Regions from separate parts of the Bradyrhizobium sp. Kon37 genome, predicted to be linked through region 2. Evidence: predicted binding sites of a transcription regulator. Region 2 holds the regulator's gene; each other region holds the start of a gene.
What was found. Region 2 encodes LexA, which represses DNA repair genes until DNA is damaged. Its sites were predicted from a motif close to TGTTCNNNNTGTGTTCNG; they were not measured.

Region 1 (3,277 bases), on a different contig from region 2:
GCCCGAACGCTCGCGTGAACAGCGGCACATGCATTGCATCGACCAGCGGCGCCCACAGGAATTTCAGCGTGTAGGGCGTGCCGACCAGCGCAAACAGCCCGATGGTCTTGAGATCGACGCCCGATTCCCGCATCCACACCAGCAGCGTCGAGCCCGACAGCGCCAGCGGCAGCCCGGACGAGAAGCCGAGGAACAGCACGATCAGCACCCGCGGCTGCAGGTAAACGGCAAGGCTGTCACGCCAGGAGGTGGGGGCCGTGCCGGAGCCGGCAGGGGAGGTCGCGTCGGGTGCGGTCATGGCGGGGTGTTAGCAGATTCTGGGAGCGCTGCCTCTTCTCCCTCTCCCCGTTCTGACGGGGAGAGGGTCGGGGTGAGGGGCCTCTCTCCACAAATGAGATGGTTGTGAGACCTGTACCCCCTCACCCGGATCGCAAGGGCGATCCGACCTCTCCCCGCAAGCGGGGCGAGGTAAGGAAAGTCACTCCCCCGCCTGGAGCTTCCGCGGGAACAGCTCGGCAGCGCCGGTCGCGACCAGATGCGGTGCTTCCGGCGCATCGCTCTTGCTGAAATCGAGCTCTTCGATGCGCCCGGCGCGCTTCTCGATCTTGTCGGCGGAGATCAGTACCTGCCGCACGTCTTCGTTGGCGTCGGCAAAGTGCTTCTGCAGCTTGAGCACGCGATCGCGCAGGCGGCCGAGGTCGTCGCCGAGCTTGATCACCTCGGTGCGGATCTGGTCGGCGGCGTCGCGCATGCGCGCGTCCTTCATGATCTGCTGCATCACCTGGATCGCCAGCATCAAAAGCGACGGCGACACCAGCACGACGCGGGCGCGATACGCCTTCTGGATCACGTCGTCGAAACCGTCGTGGATTTCGGCGTAGACCGATTCCGACGGCACGAACATCAGCGCCATGTCCTGGGTCTCGCCGGCGACGAGATATTTTTCGGCGATGTCGCTGACATGCTTCATGACGTCGCCGCGCAGCCGCTGCGTGGCGATCCGCTTTTCCTCGTCGCTGCGCGCGTCATGCAGCGCGGTCATCGCCTCCAGCGGAAATTTCGCGTCGATGCAGAGCGGCCGCTGGTCGGGCAGGAACACGACGCAGTCCGGACGCTTGCCGGTCGAGAGCGTGAACTGGAACTCGTAGGCGCCCTTCGGCAGACCGTCCTGGACGATCGCCTCCATCCGCGCCTGACCGAAGGCGCCGCGCGACTGCTTGTTGGCGAGCACGTCGCGCAGGGTCGTCACCTGCGTGGTGAGGTCGGTGAGGTTCTTGTGCGCGCTGTCGATGATGCCGAGCCGCTCGTGCAGCGCGCGCAGGCTCTCCATGGTGTTGCGGGTGGTGTGCTCCATGGACTGGCCGACGCGGTGGGTCACCGAATCCAGCCGCTCGTTGACCGCGCGTGCCATGTCGGCCTGGCGGCCGGCCAGCGTCTGGGTCATGGCGTCGACCCGCCCCGAAGCCTCGCTCTGGGCATGCAGCATCTGGCTGATGCGCTCCTCGAGTTCGTCGGCGCGGATGGCGTTGGCCATCGCGAGTTCCGCCCCGCGCCGCCCGGAGCGCGCGATCACGACGGCGATCACCACCATCAGGATGAGGACCAGGGCGCCGAAGCCGATCAGCGCGTCCACGGTGCGCACCGACCAGTCGCCGAGCATGAAAATGATCTCGTTCATGCCCCTGCTTCTAGCCGATTCGCTCGGCGGCACGAACGAATAGCGAACATTTAGGGTAAATGCCCCGTTAATTTTTATGGTTAACGAAACCCGAAGTTTTATGGTTAGCGGAGGGTTAACGGGGTTCCCGGCCGGATTGACCGCATCGAACGCCCGGCTTAAATCGCGGCCATGGCCCTCAGAGAAATCATCATCCTGCCCGACAAGCAGCTGCGTCTGGTCTCCAAGCCGATCGAGAAGGTCACGCCGGAGATCCGCAAGCTTGCCGACGACATGTTCGAGACCATGTACGACGCGCCCGGCATCGGGCTCGCGGCGATCCAGATCGCGCAGCCGCTGCGGCTGATCACCATGGACCTCGCCAAGCCCGACCAGGACGGCGAGACCAAGCCCGAGCCGCGCGTCTTCATCAATCCGGAAATCCTCTCCTCCTCGGAGGACCTGTCGGTCTACGAGGAAGGCTGCCTGTCGATCCCCGAATATTACGAGGAGGTCGAGCGTCCCGCGAAGGTGCGGGTGCGCTACATGGATCTGGACGGCAAGGTGCACGAGGAGGACGCGGAAGGCCTCTACGCCACCTGCATCCAGCACGAGATCGACCATCTCAACGGCGTGCTGTTCGTCGACTATCTGTCAAAGCTCAAGCGCGACCGCGTGCTGAAGAAGTTCGAGAAAGCCGCCAAGCGCGCGGAGTGAGTAGGGTTCTCTCTCGTCGTCATGGCCGGGCTTGACCCGGCCATCCACGCCTTGCTTGCTTTGTCGCCAAGACCGTGGATGCCCGGGATAAGCCCGGGCATGACGGAGAAACCATCCTTACCGAGCGCCGCCACATGCCCCTCCGCCTGATCTTCATGGGCACGCCCGATTTCTCCGTGCCGACGCTGCTCGAGCTCGTCGCGCATGGCCACGAGATCGCGGCCGTGTATACGCGCGCGCCCAAGCCCGGCGGCCGGCGCGGCCTGCAATTGCAGCCGACCCCGGTGGAAGAGGCCGCGCGAAAGCTTGGCGTGCCCGTGCTGACGCCGAAGACGCTGAAGACGCCGGAGGCGCTGGAAGAATTTCGCGCCTTCGACGCTGATGCGGCCGTCGTCGTCGCCTATGGCATGATCCTGCCGCAGGCGATCCTCGATGCGCCAAAGCTCGGCTGCTATAATCTGCACGCCTCGCTGCTGCCACGCTGGCGCGGCGCCGCTCCCATCAACCGCGCGATCATGGCCGGCGATGCCGAGAGCGGCGTGATGGTGATGAAGATGGATGTCGGGTTGGACACCGGCGACGTCGCCATGGCGGAACGGCTCGCGATCACGGACAATATGACCGCGCTCGATCTGCACGATCGTCTGTCCCGGCTCGGTGCCGATCTGATGGTGCGCGCCATGGCCGCGCTCGCCCGCGGCGGGCTTCAGCTCAAGCAGCAGAGTGAGGACGGCGTCACCTATGCCGCCAAGATCGACAAGGCCGAAGCGCGGATCGACTGGACCAGGCCCGCGCGCGAGGTGCTGCGCCATATCCACGGCCTGTCGCCGTTTCCCGGCGCCTGGGCCGAGCTTGAGAATGCGCGGGTAAAAATCCTGCGCTGCGAGCTGGCGAAAGGCGCGG
Region 2 (3,277 bases):
CTCTTCGCTGACGGCCTTGAACGCGGACAGCCCTTCGCCACAGAGACCGCCACCAAACTCCAGCCGCGTGCGCGTCCGATCGGGCACCCAGAGTTCAACGACGCGAAGGAAGGTTTTCATCGAGCGTGTCCGCCGTCTCAAGCCCTGACAGCATCGGTCATTTGGCTGCGAAGCGGACGTTCAAAATTCAGGCAGGGCGGCTCAAACTTCGTGCGGCGGAGAGGTGCGGGCTTGGTCCATCCGATTGGATTTCGCGGACGCAAGCCGTACCATCTCGCCGGCCACGGCCGGCGATGGCAATTCAATCCTGACCCCCGACCTCGTAGCCGGAGGCGGCTGTGTCAGCCGATCGGCAGGTGCCTGACGGTCGGCTGCCGGTCGGCGGTAATCTGCGCCTTGTGCTCGCGCTCGGTGACCGACTGAGTCACCGGCAGTTGCAGAACGGTCGCGCGCTGGCCTTCGACGAGCTGCGTCACCAGCACGTATTTGCCGTCCGGGAATTCGATCGCATCATGATGGCGGTCGGGAACGTGCGGGTCGATCTTGCCGAACTTGCCCACGCGGGAATTGATGGTGCGCGTCCAGATCCAGCGATTGTCGTAGCGAACGTCGTCGGCGAAGGCGAGCTCCGTTCCCGGCAGCAGGCAGACGGCAACAGACGGATCGGCTGCCGAGGCGAAGCCGCGCGTCGAGGTGCCGCGGAAGCTTGTCGTGACGATCGTCTCGCCGACTTCGGCGGGGCGCGACGCGACGGCATGCAGGCTGTAGTCACACATCGGGTGCTCCTCATGCTGGGATAGCAACCCGCGTCTCTTAATCGAGGCGCAGGCCTCTATCAGAGTTGAAGCATGAACGCTCTGCTTGGTTGTGGGCAAATCTGCGGCTGGTTTCCGGGAGCCGCGATCACATTATCTTTCCCGAATTCAATAGGAACAAAGCGAGTTGCGATGCATTCGGGAGGCGCGTGCGCGAATATCGCCGGCTTAACTGCAACGGTCGAGCTTGATCGCTGGATGGTGTTTCCTCGAACACTCGAGCCGCGAAGCGGTGCCGTTTGAAGCGGTGCTGTTTCGTGGGCGTCGCGAGGAGCCAGCGCCGAAGGAGGGGCCGGATAGTCTGTGCAGAACCAGAAAGACTACCCAGCCGGAGACGACGATGATCCGCTCCAATCGCTGACCGGCGATGCCGGTAGGAAGCGCGCGAGGCGCCAGGCACCTCCGGTATGAAGTACTCCCGATATTAAGGACTCCCGGTATCAAGGACTCCCGGTATCAGTACTTCCGGTAAAGCCCGATCAGCTTGCCTTGAATCTTCACCCGGTTGGGCGGCAGGATGCGGACCTCATAGGCTGCGTTGGCGGGCTCGAGCGCGATCGAGGCGCCGCGGCGGCGGAAGCGCTTCAGCGTCGCTTCCTCGTCGTCGATCAGCGCCACCACGATGTCGCCTGTATCGGCGCTCTCGTTGCGCTGGATCAGCGCCATGTCGCCGTCGAGGATGCCGGCCTCGACCATGGAATCACCGCGCACTTCGAGCGCGTAATGCTCGCCCGAGCCGAGCATGTCGGGCGGCACGCTGATCGTATGGCTGCGGGTCTGCAACGCCTCGATCGGCGTGCCGGCCGCGATGCGGCCCATCACCGGCACCGCGACGGGACGTTCGCCGTCGTCCGCGGGCAGGCTGGAGCTCGCACGCACCTTGCCGAGATTGCCCTCGATGACGCTCGGCGTGAAGCCGCGGCGGCTGCCGGCGGCTGCCTGGAGCTCCGGCAGCTTGATGACTTCAATCGCACGGGCGCGGTTGGGCAGGCGTCGGATGAAGCCACGCTCCTCGAGCGCCGTGATCAGGCGATGGATGCCCGACTTCGAGCGCAGATCGAGCGCATCCTTCATCTCGTCGAAGGAGGGCGGCACGCCGCTTTCCTTCAGACGTTCACTGATGAACCGCAGAAGCTCGTATTGTTTGCGCGTTAACATCTCGACCAAAGTCCCCCGGTTGATGTCGTCCGATTCCGAGACGCAGAGTTCGGCAATAAGCCGCTACATACTCGAAACAAATCATGAACGGACACTATATGTTCGATACATGTTCCGCAACTGCTTAATTTACCGTGAACAGAGCAAAGTTCGCGGAACGCGCATTGCGGGACGCTCAGACGGGGAGCCGCAACACTTCGCAAGCCGTGCCGGCCTCGGCCTTCGGCGCGAACGGTGCGCGCACGAGAAGTACCTGTGCTGCAGCGAGATTCGCAAGCAGCGAAGAGTCCTGATGATTGACGGGAAGAACGACGCGCGTGCCATCGTCACGCTCCTCCAGATGCGCGCGCAGATAGTCCTCGCGCTGGTCGTTGGCGCCGATTTCGCGGCCGAGCACGGCGCGTTCACGGCGATGGTGAATCACCGAACGGCCCGACAGGGCGCGAATCAGCGGCACCATGAACAGGAAAGCGCACACGTAGGACGACACGGGATTGCCCGGCAGGCCGATCACCCCCATTGCGCCGAGCCGCCCGTGCATCATCGGCTTGCCTGGCCGCATCGCGATCTTCCAGAACGCCAGTGCGATGCCTTCCTCCCTCAGTGCCTGCTGGACCAGATCGTGGTCGCCGACCGATGCGCCGCCGGTCGTGATCAGGATGTCGGCGCCGCTCTCGCGGGCGCGGCGGATGCCGGCGGTGGTCGCCTCCAGCGTGTCGGCGGCAATACCAAGGTCGATGGTCTCGGCGCCCTCGCTGCGGGCGAGCGCGTGCAGGGCGTAGCCGTTGGAGTAGACGATCTGGCCGTGGCCGGGCGTGGTGCCCGGCATCACCAGCTCGTCGCCGGTGGCGAGAATCGCGACCCTCGGACGCCTGAAAACGGCAAGGTGCGGATGGTTCATCCCGGCGGCGAGCGCGAGGTCGCGCTCGGTGAGACGACTTCCCTTGCGCAGGAGCACGTCGCCCTCGCGGAAATCGACGCCGGCGGCGCGGATGTGCCGTCCGGCGATGGCGGCTTCTTTGATCGTGATACGCTTGCCGGCGGCGACCGTGTCCTCCTGGATCACGACGGCGTCCGCGCCAAAGGGAACGACGCCGCCGGTGAAGATCCGCACGGCCTCGCCGGCGCCGACCGTCCCCGCGAACGGTCGGCCTGCCGCGACTTCGCCGATGACGGTGAGTTCCGAATCGATCGTCGCGGCATCGGCCGCGCGCACCGCGTAGCCGTCCATCGCCGACATCGCCTGCGGCGGCTGCGTGCGCCGCGCCGCGACGTCACGCGCGAGCACGCGATGGTAGGCCTCG
Region 3 (3,277 bases), on a different contig from region 2:
GATCGACGCACGCCTCAGGGCTCATCGCACGGTAGGCCGACCACGCCAACCGGGCAGTCTCGAACTCCTGGGCCCTAACAGGCACGACATGGATGTGCGGCTCGGACGCAGCGAGATCCTCACCGTGTGCTGTCGTCAGCTCGGATGAGACAAGTCGAAGTCGAAGTTTTGGCACCAGTGAGGAGCAGGAGCTGAGGTGGTCCAGCAGGCAGACGAGCTGCAATTGATCCCGGGGAGCTGGGTCGAACCAAAGTTCAACCACGTCATATTGCTCGCAGAAGTCCGCAAGGGACAAGTCTTTGCGATCCTTGATGCTCTTGGGCCAGCGGATGCCCCAATCAGACCAATGATCACCAGGCCCGAGATTCGCCGAACGCGGCGCGAAATAGGCTGCGAGCTTCTCGGGCGAGGGCAGCGGTCCCCACTCAAAGTGAAACGAGGATGAGATGACAAGCTCCGCCAGCCCGGACCGTGCGAGCTGGCCTCCGGACGAACTGGTCAAGATCAGACGCTTCATCGCACCACCCGGTGCCCCCACGCAAAACGAAACAGGCGCCGAAGACGTCGGCAACTCAACGTCCTCAGCGCCCGCTCCTCGCGAAAAACTCTACTGTTGAAGCTTACTCGTCGCCCGGCTCTTCGCCGTCGGCGTCACGCTCGGGGCTGCCGGCGAGAATCTGCTCGGCGATCAGGCCGGAGTTCTGGCGGATCGAGGTCTCGATCTTGGCGGTGATGTCCGGGTTGGCCTTCAGGAATGCTTTCGAATTCTCGCGGCCCTGGCCAAGACGCTGGCTGTCATAGGAGAACCAGGCGCCGGATTTCTCGACGATGCCGGCCTTGACGCCGAGATCGAGGATCTCGCCCATCTTGGAGACGCCCTCGCCGTACATGATGTCGAACTCGACCTGCTTGAAGGGCGGCGCCAGCTTGTTCTTGACGACCTTGACGCGCGTGGTGTTGCCGACCACTTCGTCGCGCTCCTTGATCGCGCCGATGCGGCGGATATCGAGGCGGACGGAGGCATAGAATTTCAGCGCGTTGCCGCCGGTGGTGGTTTCCGGCGAGCCGTACATCACACCGATCTTCATGCGGATCTGGTTGATGAAGATCACCATGGTATTGGACTTGTTGATGGACGCCGTCAGCTTGCGCAGCGCCTGGCTCATCAGACGAGCCTGCAGACCCGGCAGCGCATCGCCCATCTCGCCCTCGAGCTCGGCCTTCGGCACCAGCGCCGCGACCGAATCGATCACCAGCACGTCGACCGCGCCGGAGCGCACCAGCGTGTCGCAGATTTCCAGCGCCTGCTCGCCGGTGTCCGGCTGCGAGATCAGGAGCTCGTCGATGTTCACGCCCAGCTTGCGCGCATAGACCGGGTCGAGCGCGTGCTCGGCGTCGATGAAGGCGCAGATGCCACCCTTCTTCTGCCCTTCCGCCACCGTGTGCAGCGCCAGCGTGGTCTTACCCGAGGATTCCGGCCCGTAGATCTCCACGACGCGCCCCTTCGGCAGGCCGCCGATCCCGAGCGCGATATCGAGCCCGAGCGAGCCCGAGGAGACCGCCTCGACGTCCATCGAACGGTCGTTCTTGCCGAGCTTCATCACCGAGCCCTTGCCGAACTGCCGCTCGATCTGGGAGAGCGCGGCGGCCAGAGCTTTACTCTTGTCCATGGAAGATCCTTCGACGATACGCAGGGCAGTGGTGGACATTGGGTCGTGCTCCTTATGGCGAGGATTCGCTAGAGGGACAAACGGCTGGCGGGGCGGCGCGGCGATAAAATCAATGTACCCTATTTGTTCTAGGTTCGCAATATGTTCTTTTGGGGATTTGCGCGTTAAATGACGCGCATCAAAGACGGATGCCCTGCGCGCCGTCAGAATTCCGTAATCCTGCGGCACCGAACCTTTTCGCGGTCTGCGGCCTTCTCTGGGATGGGACTCTTGCATGGGAGTCTTGGACGGGACCGCAACTCTGGGGACCTCAGTCATGACGAACAACACGCATCACGATACGAGCCGGCGCAATCCACTGCTGGAGGCGGCGCAGGAGGAGATGCGCAAGTTCGAGCGCAAGGAAAACGAGTTCCGCAAGAAGGACCGCGAAGAGCGTGCCGCCGAGCTCCGTTTGCCGCTGGACGCGATCAAGGTTCACTAAAGCGGCCACGACGAGGGCTTAGGAGCTGACCGAGCAGGCCTACCGACTCGGCAGGCGGCGGTGTTTGGCGCCGGGACCGCGCTGGCGACGGTGCCCGAGCGACCGCCATTGATCTCACGGAGATCGGCACGGGAATAGGGATTCGCAGGGGCCTTGGAGGTGAAATCCGAGGCGATAAGGTATCTAAATACTACCACTAACTCATTGATTGAACGACGGAATTTTCCGGCAGGCTACTGTGCATGGGGTTGTTTTCGTGTTTTTGAAAGGCGCGCATGGGCCTTTCCACCCCGGAGCCGTCCCGGCACTCAACATCACCTACAGCAGAACCAGCAACCCGATGCCGATCACCAGCACTACGAAGCCAGCCGCCGTCGCGGCGGCGAATGACCGCTCTACGTTGTCCATGATGCCACCCCGTTGCCGGTGCGCCACGTTTCCCCCATGGCAGCACCGTCGCTGCGGAATCTCGCCTGCGGTTGTGTCCTGAGTTGTGCGAACGGATGTCGAAATTGGGACCGGTGCGGGGCCAGTCTGCGGCCCCCGAGCTCCGGCTTTCGCTGCCGCCGTCGCGGGCCTTGTCAGGCTGTCGTAAGCTGAGCCGGCTAGGGTCGCCTGGCTATGGTGTTGCAGCCCAGCACCTCAGCCTCCAATAACCTTCTCCCCGCTTGGTTCTTCCAAGCGGGGTTTTTTCATGCTGATTTCCTTGCCGATTTCTTTGTCGATTTTCATGCCGGCCGGCCGGTTTGCGAGCCGCCCTCCTCCTGCGTCAGCCGCAGCGAGAAGGCGCGGATCGCCGGCGCCGCGAGCAGCACGATCGGCAGCATCGCCGCCCATGCGATCAGCCACGACACCATCCAGTGCGCGAGGAAGTCCAGCGCGTTCCCTGCGGGAAAGCTGGCGATGCCCGCGGCGACCAGCGAGGTCAGTCCGGACTGGATGATTCCGAACACGAAATGAGAATAGCGGCGGGGAATGCCCAGCATGACGCGCCCATGTTGCTGACCGTCATCGGACCAAGCAAGGCACATGCCGCCGCGTTCCGGAAGGCGCCCTTACCATCCCAGGAACTCTGTTCATGGCCGGAGAACCACGGAGAGGTCTCGCGCCGCCGCCGGGGCGG

Region 1: AC0L3J_RS00830 (DNA recombination protein RmuC) is a predicted target of LexA. The motif match lies at 1,710-1,727, and genes of this name have one in related genera.
Region 3: recA (recombinase RecA) is a predicted target of LexA. The motif match lies at 1,784-1,801, and genes of this name have one in related genera.

The regions. Positions count from the first base shown of each region.
Region 1 is NZ_JBVVOY010000001.1:150,739-154,015, reverse strand. Features, by position in the region: gene AC0L3J_RS00835 (AmpG family muropeptide MFS transporter) at 1-298, opposite strand, end outside; gene AC0L3J_RS00830 (DNA recombination protein RmuC) at 479-1,678, opposite strand; gene def (peptide deformylase) at 1,850-2,374, shown strand; gene fmt (methionyl-tRNA formyltransferase) at 2,509-3,277, shown strand, end outside.
Region 2 is NZ_JBVVOY010000029.1:21,462-24,738, forward strand. Features, by position in the region: gene AC0L3J_RS32655 (GAF domain-containing protein) at 1-120, opposite strand, end outside; gene AC0L3J_RS32660 (hypothetical protein) at 342-776, opposite strand; gene lexA (transcriptional repressor LexA) at 1,272-1,973, opposite strand; gene AC0L3J_RS32670 (molybdopterin molybdotransferase MoeA) at 2,149-3,277, opposite strand, start outside.
Region 3 is NZ_JBVVOY010000007.1:61,206-64,482, reverse strand. Features, by position in the region: gene AC0L3J_RS16510 (hypothetical protein) at 1-517, opposite strand, end outside; gene recA (recombinase RecA) at 621-1,709, opposite strand; gene AC0L3J_RS16500 (hypothetical protein) at 1,987-2,154, shown strand; gene AC0L3J_RS16495 (DUF2798 domain-containing protein) at 2,883-3,140, opposite strand.